One region of the Kitasatospora gansuensis genome, then DNA from elsewhere that is predicted to be linked to it. Evidence: riboswitches for the same ligand, from Rfam matches in the RefSeq annotation. Region 1 holds a riboswitch; the other holds the start of a gene.
The links. Region 1 has a riboswitch for cyclic di-AMP ahead of F4556_RS13885 (LysM peptidoglycan-binding domain-containing protein). Riboswitches for the same ligand answer to the same signal wherever they lie in the genome.

Region 2: linked by a shared signal. The riboswitch ahead of F4556_RS27510 (C40 family peptidase) and the one ahead of F4556_RS13885 (LysM peptidoglycan-binding domain-containing protein) in region 1 are both predicted to bind cyclic di-AMP.

Annotation. Positions count from the first base shown of each region.
Region 1 is NZ_JACHJR010000001.1:3,164,305-3,169,948, forward strand. Features, by position in the region: partial or broken gene F4556_RS13870 (DUF501 domain-containing protein) at 1-43, opposite strand, end outside; gene F4556_RS13875 (FtsB family cell division protein) at 58-480, opposite strand; gene eno (phosphopyruvate hydratase) at 594-1,880, opposite strand; gene F4556_RS13885 (LysM peptidoglycan-binding domain-containing protein) at 2,075-2,788, opposite strand; cyclic di-AMP (ydaO/yuaA leader) riboswitch at 2,794-2,944, opposite strand; gene F4556_RS13890 (cytochrome P450 family protein) at 3,156-4,415, opposite strand; gene F4556_RS13895 (SDR family NAD(P)-dependent oxidoreductase) at 4,576-4,983, shown strand; gene F4556_RS13900 (nucleoside triphosphate pyrophosphohydrolase) at 5,122-5,644, opposite strand, start outside.
Region 2 is NZ_JACHJR010000001.1:6,082,022-6,087,665, reverse strand. Features, by position in the region: gene F4556_RS27520 (hypothetical protein) at 1-840, opposite strand, end outside; gene F4556_RS27515 (C40 family peptidase) at 903-1,967, opposite strand; gene F4556_RS27510 (C40 family peptidase) at 2,190-3,272, opposite strand; cyclic di-AMP (ydaO/yuaA leader) riboswitch at 3,283-3,447, opposite strand; gene F4556_RS27505 (C40 family peptidase) at 3,814-4,842, opposite strand; gene F4556_RS27500 (NYN domain-containing protein) at 5,040-5,644, opposite strand, start outside.

The DNA.
Region 1 (5,644 bases):
TCGCGGCGACGTCCTGGTCCGGGACGGTCGGGTTCTCAGTCATGGGGTGTGCTGCCTCTAGCGTTGTGCGGAGGTGGAGTCGGCCTGGTCGACCGAGTCCCAGACGCTGGCGTACCAGGGCTGGGCGGCCTTGGCCTGCGGGGCTGACCCCGCGTCGGCCGAGGAGGACTTGGTGCTCGGCGGGTTCGGGTCCACCGAGATGAAGGGGGTCTCGCCGGGCATCGCGTAGTGCAGCCGCTCGCGGCCCTGCGCCTTCACGAACTCCGGGTCCTGCCAGCGGGCGCGCTCCCGGCGGAGCTGCTCGACCTGCTGCCTGGCGTGCTCGGCCTTCGCCCGCTGGGCGGAGATGTCCGAGCGCTGCGAGATGAACTGCCGGGTCGGGTAGGCGAGGATCGCCACCAGCGAGCAGAGTACGAGCACCAGGACGGTGGCCCGGCTGGTGAAGCGCGGTCGCGCCGCCAAGCCCGGAATCTTCCACATCGCTGGTACCCCTCCTGATCACATGCCGGTGCCCCGGCCCTCCACCCTACGGGGTGGGAGCCGGGGCACCGGTTCGTTCAGCTCTGTGTCAGCCCTCGTGCTTGCTGTGCCAACTACTCCGCGGAGCGGAACCGGGGGAAGGCACCACGGCCGGCGTACTCCGCGGCGTCGTCGAGGATCTCCTCGATGCGCAGCAGCTGGTTGTACTTGGCGACGCGCTCGGAGCGGGCCGGGGCACCGGTCTTGATCTGGCCGCAGTTGGTGGCGACGGCGAGGTCGGCGATGGTGACGTCCTCGGTCTCGCCGGAGCGGTGCGACATCATGCAGCGGTAGCCGTTGCGCTGGGCCAGCTCGACGGCGTCCAGGGTCTCGGTCAGCGAACCGATCTGGTTGACCTTCACCAGCATCGCGTTGGCGGTGCCGGTCTCGATGCCACGGGCCAGGCGGACCGGGTTGGTGACGAACAGGTCGTCACCGACCAGCTGGACCTTGTCGCCCAGCTCGTCGGTCATGGCCTTCCAGCCGTCCCAGTCCTGCTCGTCCAGCGGGTCCTCGATCGAGACCAGCGGGTACGCGGCGACCAGCTCGGCGTAGTACGCGATCAGCTCGGCGGAGGAGAGCGCCTTGCCCTCGAACTGGTAGGCGCCGTCCTTGAAGAACTCGGAGGCGGCGACGTCCAGCGCGAGCGCGACGTCCTTGCCCGGGGTGTAGCCGGCCTTCTTGATGGCCTCGACGATGAGGTCGAGCGCCTCACGGTTGGAGTCGAGGTTCGGCGCGAAGCCGCCCTCGTCGCCCAGACCGGTGGAGAGGCCGCGCTCCTTCAGCACGCCCTTGAGCGTGTGGTAGACCTCGACGCCCCAGCGGACGGCCTCGGAGAAGGACTCCGCGCCGATCGGCGCGATCATGAACTCCTGGATGTCGACGTTGGAGTCGGCGTGCGACCCACCGTTGAGGATGTTCATCATCGGGACGGGCAGCACGTGCGCGTTCGGGCCACCGAGGTAGCGGAACAGCGGCAGGTCGCTGGCCTCGGAGGCGGCGTGCGCCACGGCGAGCGAGACGCCGAGGATCGCGTTGGCGCCGAGCGAGGACTTGTCCGGGGTGGCGTCCAGGTCGAGCATGGCCTGGTCGATCAGCCGCTGCTCGGTGGCGTCGTAGCCGACCAGCTCCGGGCCGATCTGCTCGATGACGGCCAGCACGGCCTTCTCGACGCCCTTGCCGAAGTAGCGGTTCTTGTCGCCGTCGCGCAGCTCGAGAGCCTCGAAGGCGCCGGTGGAAGCACCCGACGGGACGGCGGCACGGCCGGTGCTGCCGTCGTCCAGACCGACCTCGACCTCAACCGTGGGGTTGCCACGGGAGTCGAGAATCTCACGGGCTACGACGACATCAATGGACGGCACGAGGCATCTCCTTGACGGAAGCGGGATGTGTTGTCGTTACGACCAGAGCCTAACCGCACCGGAGCCCGGGGCCACGCTGCCCTTGGTCCCGTCTCACCGTGTGGCCCGGCTACTCATCGGTAGTTCACCTGAATGACCGCAAACGGGGCCGTACCACCCGGAAGCGGTACGGCCCCTGCTGACGGAGTGTCGCGTCAGCCGAGCTTGAGCACCTGGCCCGGCAGGATCAGGTCGGGGTCGCCACCGATGGTGGACCGGTTGGCCTGGTAGACCTGCTGCCAGTCCTGGCCGTGCGCGGCGGCGATGTCCGAGAGCGTGTCGCCGGACTTGACGGTGTATCCGCCGGTGGCGGGCGCCGGGGCGGCGTGCTTCGGGGTGCTGACCTTCGGCGCGTCCACCTTCGGGGTGGCGGGCTTCGGCGCGGTCTGCTGCTTCGGCGCGGCGGCCTTCGGGGTGGCCTTCGGCGCGGTGGCGCGGGTCTCCGAGCGGGAGGCCTGGCCGGCCGAGGTGTCGACCTGGGCGGGCGAACCACCCTTGCTCAGACCGGCCTTGACGGAGCAGACCGGCCAGGCGCCGGGGCCCTGCGAGGCGAGCACCTTCTCGGCGACGGCGATCTGCTGGCCCTTGCTGGCCTGGTTGGCCTGCGGGGCGTAGGACTGGCCGCCGAACGCCTTCCAGGTGCTCGGGGTGAACTGCAGGCCGCCGTAGAAGCCGTTGCCGGTGTTGATGCTCCAGTTGCCGCCGCTCTCGCACTGGGCGACCTTGTCCCAGGTGTCGACCGGGGCGGCGTGCGCGCCGGTGGCGCTCAGCAGCGGAAGTGCGAGGCCGACGCCCGCGACACCCGCGACGGCGATGACCTTCTCGGCCTGCGTACGACGACGATGACGGCCCGAACCGGTGAAGAGCATGAAGAAGTCCCTCTCCGCACGCCTGCGAGGTGAGCTGTCGGGTTCGGACCGGGAGGTGGCCCGGCCGCCACTGCTGGCGGCTTCACCCCAAGCCGTGGGGGACGGCGACGTACGTGGGTCCCCCGCCCCTGCCCAAGGGTCTGGTCGGTGTCCCGGCGGCGCGGCGGGCAGGATTCGGCGTTCCGCGCTCGGGGTTCGCAGCTGCGAACAGGAGGGAGAGTAAGCAGATGACCAGATGGATCACAAGCTTATGTCGAACAGATCACACAGAAATCACGCTGCGCGTCCAGTCGTCCACAAACCGTACTGGTATGTCCGGGTTGATGCGTACTCAGATCACGACTGATCAGATCTGACCGACACGCCGTCAGCGCGGGTCGGTGATCTCCGGCGTGAACGACACCGGCAACTCCCGCAGCCCGCGCATGATCAGACCACCCCGCCAGCGCAGCTCGTCCGGCTCGGCGGCGAGTTGGAGGTCGGGCAGCCGGGTGAGCAGCGTGGCCAGGGCGAATTGGCCCTCCAGCCGGGCCAGCGGGGCGCCGATGCAGTAGTGGATGCCGTGCCCGAAACCCAGGTGCGGATTGTCCTTGCGGGCGAGGTCCAGGGTGTTCTCCGCGGCGAACCTGGCCGGGTCGCGGTCGGCCGCCGCCAGCACCACCAACACCGGGTCCCCGACCGGGATATCCACCCCGCCGATGGTCAGCGGCTCGGTGGCGAACCGCCAGGTGGCCAGCTCCACCGGCCCGTCGTAGCGCAGCAGTTCCTCCACCGCCGTGGCCAGCAGCTCGGTCTCGCCGCGCTGCACCGACTCCTGCAGCAGGGCGCGCTGCACCGGGTTGCGCAGCAGCGCGTAGGTGCCGTTGCCGATCAGGTTGATGGTGGTCTCGAAGCCGGCGAACAGCAGGATGAAGGCCATCGCCGCGGCCTCGTTCTCGGTCAGGTGCTCACCGTGGTCACTGGCCCGGATCAGACCGGAGATCAGATCGTCGCCCAGGTCGGCCCGCTTACGGTGGATCAGCTCCAGCAGGTACGTCCGGATCTTCTTCACCGCCCGGCCCACCCCGCCGCGCTGGCCGCCGTGGTGGCGGATCATCGCGCCCGCCCAGTCCCGCAGGTCGTCCTGGTCCTCCGGCGGCACGCCGAGCAGGTCGCAGATCGCGTAGATGGGGAGCGGGAAGGCGAACTCGTGGATCAGGTCGGCCGAACCGCGGGCCGCGAAGTCGTCGATCAGCCGGTCCGTCAGCTGCTGCACCCGCGGCTCGAACTCGGCCACCCGGCGCGGCGTGAACGCCTTCGACACCAGCCGCCGCAGCCGGGTGTGGTCCGGCGGGTCGATGTTCAGCAGATGCGTCATCAGATCCGCCTGCCGCTCACCCGGGATGCCCACCCGCCCGGTCTTGTGCGCCTGCCCGCTGTGGTGCGCCGGGTTCTTCGACAGCCGCCCGTCCGCCAACGCCTGCCGGGCGTCCGCGTACCGGGTGACCAGCCACGCCTCCACCCCGCTGGGCAGCGTGGTGCGGTGCACCGGTGCGTGCTCGCGCAGCCACGCGTACGCGGGGTAGGGGTCGGCGGCGAACTCCCAGGTGAAGAGTTCCGGCTGGGGGTTTCGGTACGTGTCCGGCATGTCGTGCACCGTAACCTGCCAGGACAGGAGTGAGCTGGGTCACCTGGCGGGTAATTGCTCTTGCGGAGGATCGTGGCGTGCTTACGATCCTCCGATACGGTCTCGGTGGACGCCGGTGCGGCGTGCTCCACCGGGCGTAGCTCTCAGGGAGGAGCAGGCCATGCGGGTAGCCGGGGCAGTAGTGGTCATCGCGGTGCTCGAAGGCGGTTCAGGTATCGGCCTGGCCCGCCGGTTCTCGGCGGCCGGCGCCGCCGGCATGCTGATCGCCGACCAACGCCCCGGAGTGGCCGAGGACCTCGCCACCGAACTCGACCGGCCCGGCTGCCCCGTGGTCGGCGTCAGCGGCGACGCCCGGCAGCCCAGCGACGTCGCGGCGCTGGTGGCCACCGCCGCGAAGCACCTCGGCCCGATCGACCTGTTCTGCGTGGCCGGCCCCGACGGCGAACGCATCCTCCCGCTCGCCGAACTCCCCGACCACCTCGACCCGCTGGCCGAGCTCCTCGCCCAGATCGGCGACGCCATCAGCGAGGTCATTCCGCGTCAGCGGGGCGTGCACATTTCCCACTGAGCTTCGGAAGACAGGGGCTCGGGGAACTGCGAGGAGATCTGGCGTGCGGGGCAAAATGCAAAGTGCCTGACCACCTATGCACGGATCACCTTTTCCGAGGTCGGCGTCGCAGTTCCCCGAGCCCCTGGCCGTAGACACTCAGCTCTCGGCGGAGCGGATCTCGTCGCGGTAGGCGCGAGCCGCGGCTCGGAGCGCCGCGTCGATGTCCACGTCAGCGTCGTAGGCCCGTTGGGCGACCGCGAGGAGCAGGCGGCCGGCCGACTCCTGGGTGAGCTCTTCCGGGAGGGCGTACGGGGCGTCGGGGACGGCGGTGAAGCCGGCCCGGCGGACCCGGGAGACCAGTTTGGCCGCGTAGGCCAGGGCGGGGAGCCCGGCGGGGACACCGTCCAGGAGCGAGTCGCGCTGCTTCTCGGCGGCCTTGAGCTGCTCCCAGTTGGCCTCGACCTGGGCGGATTCGGTGGCCTCGACGTCACCGAAGACGTGCGGGTGGCGGTACATCAGCTTCTCCACGATGTCGCCTGCGACGTCGTCGATGGAGAACGGGTCCTCGGCGTCCTCCTCGGCGATCCGGGAGTGGAAGAAGACCTGGAGCAGCACGTCGCCGAGCTCCTCGCGGAAGGTCTCGCGGTCGCCGTCCTCGATCGCCTCGACCAGTTCGAAG
Region 2 (5,644 bases), 2.9 Mb from region 1:
GGCCCGGGTCGCCACGTGGGTGGCCTCGTGCACGGTGACCACCCGGCGGCCGAGCTCGCTGAGCCCGGCGTACGCCTGCGGGTTGATCAGCACCCGGTCGGCCGGGCTGTGCAGCGGTGCCCCGGCGGCGGCCGTGGTGACGGCGGCTATGCCCTGGTACCCGGCGGCGGAGACCCCGAGCAGCTGGGCGAACTGCTCGCCGGTGGCCGGGTGACAGAGCAGCAGCCGGCCCGGCCAGTCGCCGCCCCAGACCTCGGTCACCAGCGGTACGGCCCGGTCGGCGGTGGCCACCGTCTCGGCCAGCACGGCCGGTTCGGCCTGGCCCAGCGCGATGCTGTGCCCGCCGCGGACCGCCCGGACCTCGCCGAGGTCCCAGAGCGCGGCGGCGCCGACCGGCTGGTCGGTGGTCAGCAGCCACTCGCCGTCCACCAGCTCACAGCCGATCCGCCGGGTCAGGACGGCCGGGTGGTCGTCGAAGTCGGCCACCCGCCAGCCGAGTTCGGCGGTCAGGGTCAGGGCGGCGCCGGCCGGTTCGGTGAAGTCGGTGATCCGGTAGGAGAGTTCGGCCAGCGGGAGCTGCGCCAGCCGGGTCAGTACGGTCAGCTCGGCGGCCCGGTGGGCCGGGGCCACCCCAGCCACCAGCGCGGTGCGGTCCAACCGGAGCAGCGCCCTGGCCCGGTCGGCGAGCAGCGCCTCGATCCGGGGCCGGACCGGGACCGCCTCGGCCCCGGCCGGGGTGGCCGGGGCCACCGGCGGCACCCGGACCGGACGGGCCGGCGGCGGCGAGAGCTGCACCAGACCGGCCGCCGCGAGCAGCAGCGCGGCCCGGCGGGACAGCACGGCGCCGCCGGCCCGCGCCCCGGCGTCCGGGGTCGGGCCGGCCGCCGACGGCAGGGCACCGCTCAGACCCGCACCACCCCGGAGACGGGCATCGCGCTGACGCTCTCGTAGCGGACCCGGGCGCCGGGGTAGGGCGCGTGCACGACCACACCGCCGCCGGCGTACATCCCGACGTGGTGCATGTCCCTGTAGAAGATCACCAGGTCTCCCGGCCGGGCCTCGGCGAGGCTGATCCGCTGCCCCGCGCTTGCCTGCTGCTGCGAGGTGCGCGGCAGGGTCACTCCGGCCTGCCGCCAGGCCCAGTACATCAGACCCGAACAGTCGAACGTACGGGGCCCGGTCGATCCGTAGACGTAGGGGGAGCCGATCTTGCTGCTGGCGGCGGCCAGCGCGGCGGCGGCCTGACTGGAGGCGGCGGGCAGGTTGCCGAGGTCGAGCCGTTCGGCGCCCCGGGCGGCCCGCTTGGCGGCGTCCCTGGCGTCGTCGTCGGCCATCCTGGCCCGCTCCCCCGCGCCCAGCGTGTTCAGCAGCCGCTGAGCCTTGGTCAGCCGCTGCCGGATCTCCTGCTTGCTCTCGTTCAGGGTGCGCCGGACGGACTCCAGCTCGGCCAGCTTGGCGGTGGTCTCGGCCCGCCGCTGGTCGAGCCGGCGCTGACTGTCGATCACCTGCCGCAGGGTGTCGTTCTGCCGCTCCGCCGACTGGTCCAGGGTGCGGGCCCGGTACAGGTAGCCGGCCGGGTCGGAGTCCAGCATCAGCTGCACCGCCGGGTCGATGCCGCCCGCCCGGTACTGGGCGGCGGCCACCGAGCCGAGCCCGGCGCGCAGCCGGTTCAGCTCGTCCTGGCCGACCGCCACCTGGTTCTGCAGCGAGCCGGTGTCGGACTGCAGCTGACGCTGCTCCTCCAGCGCCGCGTTGAACTTCTCCGAGGCCTGCTCGGCTTCCTCGTAGAGCTGATCGACCTGGGCCTTGACGTCCTTGCGGGTGGGCGGCTCGGCCGGGGCCCCGGGCGCGGCCCCGGCGGCGCCGGTGGCGGCCATCCCGAGCACCGTGGTGGCCGCGGCGGTGAACACCAGCGCCCGGGTGAACCGGCGGGCGCCTGGCAGGGGAGAACGACTGTACGTCGACATACCGGCGGCGGCTCCATTCCTGCGCCGGGCCACCGCCGCCGCCCGGGGTCGGGCGGCCTCCGAGCGAAGGTCCGGGGGCAGACGTTAGCGAGTCGCGGCGATCTAGTCCAAACCCCTACAGCACCGAATATTTGACCATTAATCGGACATCTGACCGATCGTCCGGAAACGCCGCAGGCCCGGCACGGGGCCGGGCCTGCGGGAGTTGCTTCGGACGGGTGGTCAGACCCGGACGATGCGGGTGATCGACATGACCGTGGCCGACTCGTGCCGGACCAGGGCTCCGGTGTGCGGGGCGTGCACGATCTGGCCGTTGCCCACGTAGAGGCCGACGTGGCCGCCCCCGCTGTAGATGATCAGGTCACCGGGCTTGGCGTCGGCGATGTTGGTGCCGATGTTCTGGCCGGCCCCCATCTGCGACTGCGAGGTGCGCGGCAGCGAGATCCCGGCCTTGTCGAAGGCCCAGACCATCAGGCCGGAGCAGTCGAAGGAGTTCGGGCCGGTGGCACCCCAGCCGTACGGCTTGCCGATCTGCGCCTCGGCGGCGGCGATCACGGTGGCGGCGTACGAGCCGGCCGGCAGGCCGCTCAGGTCGGTCCGGGTCTCCGAGCGCGAGGCGCGGTCGTCGGCCTTCGGGGTGGCGGCGGCGGCCTTGGTGGCCGACTCGGCGGCGGCCTTGGCCTCGGCGGCCCGCAGCTCGTCCTGCTCCTTGCGGCTGAGCGTGTCGAGCAGCGCCTGCGCGCTCGCCAGCTTGGCCTGGATCTCGTCCTTGCCCGTCTTGAGCTCCTGGGTGGTCTTCTCCAGGTCGGCGAGCTTGTTCTGCGCCTCGGACTTCTGCTGGTCGAGCTTGCTCTGCTCGCCCTTCAGCGTCTTGAGGGTGTCCGCCTGGGAGGTGCCGAGCTGGCTCAGCGAGTCGGCCTGGCCTAGGAAGGCGTCCGGGCTGCTGGAGAGCATCAGCTGGACGGTCGGCGATATCCCGCCGGTCCGGTACTGCTCGGCGGCGATCTCACCCAGGGTGCTCTGAAGGGTGGTCACCTCGGCCTGCTGCCGGGCCACCTGGTCCTGGAGGCCGCTGACCTGCTTCTGCAGGGTCTGCTGCTTCTCCGTCGCCGCGTTGAACTTCTCGGTCGCGACCTCGGCCTGCTCGTTCAGCTGGTCGACCTGGGTCTTGACCTCGTCCTTGGTGGGAGTCGGGTCGGCATGCGCACCGGTCTGGGCGGACAGTGCCACCGCAGCGGCGGCGGCAGCCGTGATGATCGACACGCGGGTGCGGCTGGCAGGCTTGGGACGACGATGGGACGCCACGAAGGCGGGCTCCTTCTTCCTACGTCCGCCTACCGGGTGAGCTGACGGGTTCGGGCTGGAAGAGATGCCCTACGACGCCTCACCGCCGAGCCGTCTCACGACGGTCCGTCGACCTGGCGCCGATTCACCCCGAGGAACATGGTTCCCCGGCTCCGATCGACAGCGCCCTCACTCGGGCTTCCCCGTAAGGCAGTCGGACTGCCTCGCTGTGTCTCGGACTCGGCGGTAACCCCCGCCGCCACCCAGGCTGGGTGATCGACAGTGCGGTGGTTCGAGATGGACCCTAGTAACCCAACCGTGATCGGTTCAAATCCTTGTAAGAAAAAAGTCGTAATGAAGTCGTGATTCTTTGGAGAATACGACTGAGTGTGACCGGAAATGCACGCTGTGCCGATGGATTCTCAGGATGCGGTCACAGCGAGGCCCACCAGAGGTGTCCCAGATCACAGGGAGGTTCTGGCGGGCCCGCGCGTGTCACAGGGCGTCAGTTGTGCGCCTTGAGGGGGAGATGTCCGTTATGCCGTGTCAGGCTGACGGTGGATCAGACCCGGCGGATGGTCTTGATCGGCATCGCGTCGGCCTTCATGATCTTCACGACGTCACCGGTGTGCGGCGCGTGCACCACGTAGCCGTTGCCGATGTAGATCCCGATGTGGTGCGCGTCCGAGTGGTAGACCACCAGGTCGCCCGGCTGCGCGTTGGCGTAGTCCTTGCCGACGTTGGTGCCGACGGTGGCCTGCTCCTGCGAGGTGCGCGGCAGCGAGACGCCCGCCTGCTGGTACGCCCAGACCACCAGGCCGGAGCAGTCGAAGGAGTTCGGTCCGGTGGCACCCCAGACGTACGGCTTGCCCTGCTTGCCCATCGCGGCGTTGACCGCCACACCGGCGTAGCCGCCGACGGCCGGCAGCGAGCCGACGTCGATCCGCTCCCCGCCGCGCGAGGCGCGGTCGCCCAGGACGGCGTTCCGGTCGGCCGAGCTCAGCTGGTTGAGCAGCTTCTGCGCCTCGGCCAGCTTCTTCTGCACCTCGGCCTTGGCGTCGTTCAGCACCTTGGTGTTGCGGTCCAGCTCGGCCAGCGTCTCCGCGGCCTCGACCTTCTGCTGGTCCAGCCGGCGCTGCTGGTCCTGCAGCGACTTCAGGGTCTGCGACTGGGTCTGGTTCACCTGGTCGACGCTGGACGCCTTGCTCAGGTAGTTCTCCGGGTCGGAGGAGAGCATCAGCGCGACCGAGGGGTCCACCCCGCCGTCGCGGTACTCCTGCGCCGCCACGGCCGCCAGGCCGCCCTGAAGCTGCGTCATCTGCTCCTGGCCGCGGGCCACCTGGTCCTGGAGCTGGTCGGCCTGCTTGCGCAGCTGGTCGGTCCGCTCCTTGGCGCCGTTGTAGCGCTCGGCGGCCTGCTCCTGCTCGGTGAAGAGCTGGTCGACCTGGACCTTCACCTCGTCCTTGCTCGGCTTGGCCGGCGCCGCGTGGGCACCCGCCTGGGCCGACAGGGCGACCGCGGTCGCTGCGGCAGCGGTCAGCACGGAGACCCGTGCACGGCTCGGCTGCTTGGGGCGGCGGTGGGAAGCCAAAGGACTAGCTCCTTCATCACTCCTGGACGCGACCTCACCCGTTCGGGTGCTTGTCCAGAATATAGGTTTGACGCCCGACCCTAGTGAAGTTGTCACGGGTGCGCCACTCCCCTACCCCTACGAACTTCCGCCCACAGACCGGAATTCACCGGACCGACACAACCCGGTCACCCGCCCTGACCAGCCGTCAGTCAGGCTTACGGCCTGGCCAGCCGCTTCAGCAGGAGCAGCGAGGCCACCGGGCGCGCACCGGCCTTCTTCACGCCGTCGGCGACCTCCTTGTCGGTGGAGACCACCACCACCGGACGTCCCTGCGGCTCGGCCCTGACCAGCCGCCGGATCAGCTCGTCCGCGGTCTCGCCGGTCCGGCTGAACCGGACCCTGACCCCGCGCGGCGGCGCCAGGATCACCGGCACGTCCAGGTCCTGGCCGTCGAAGACACAGGTCACCTCGGCCTGGGTGCGCTGGGCCAGCATCGCCAGACCGCCGAGCAGCCGGATCCGCTGCTGCTCCAGCGGCAGCGTCGGGTACCCGGTCTTGGTCACGTTGTAGCCGTCCACCACCAGGTGGACCTGAGGGATCGCCAGCAGCTGGTCCAGCAGCGCCGGGTCGTCCTCGGCCAGCGCCCGCCGGGCCACGTCGTGCGGCGAGGCCGAGGCCGGGGCCACCGCGTCCACCAGATCGGCCGGGTGGATCTGCGCCACCGGCAGCGCCAGCTCCCGCTGGAGGCCCTGGGCGGACTGCAGCACGGTGTCCAGCAGCAGCCGCAGCCGCATGTCCTCGACGCTGCGGCCCTCCCGGG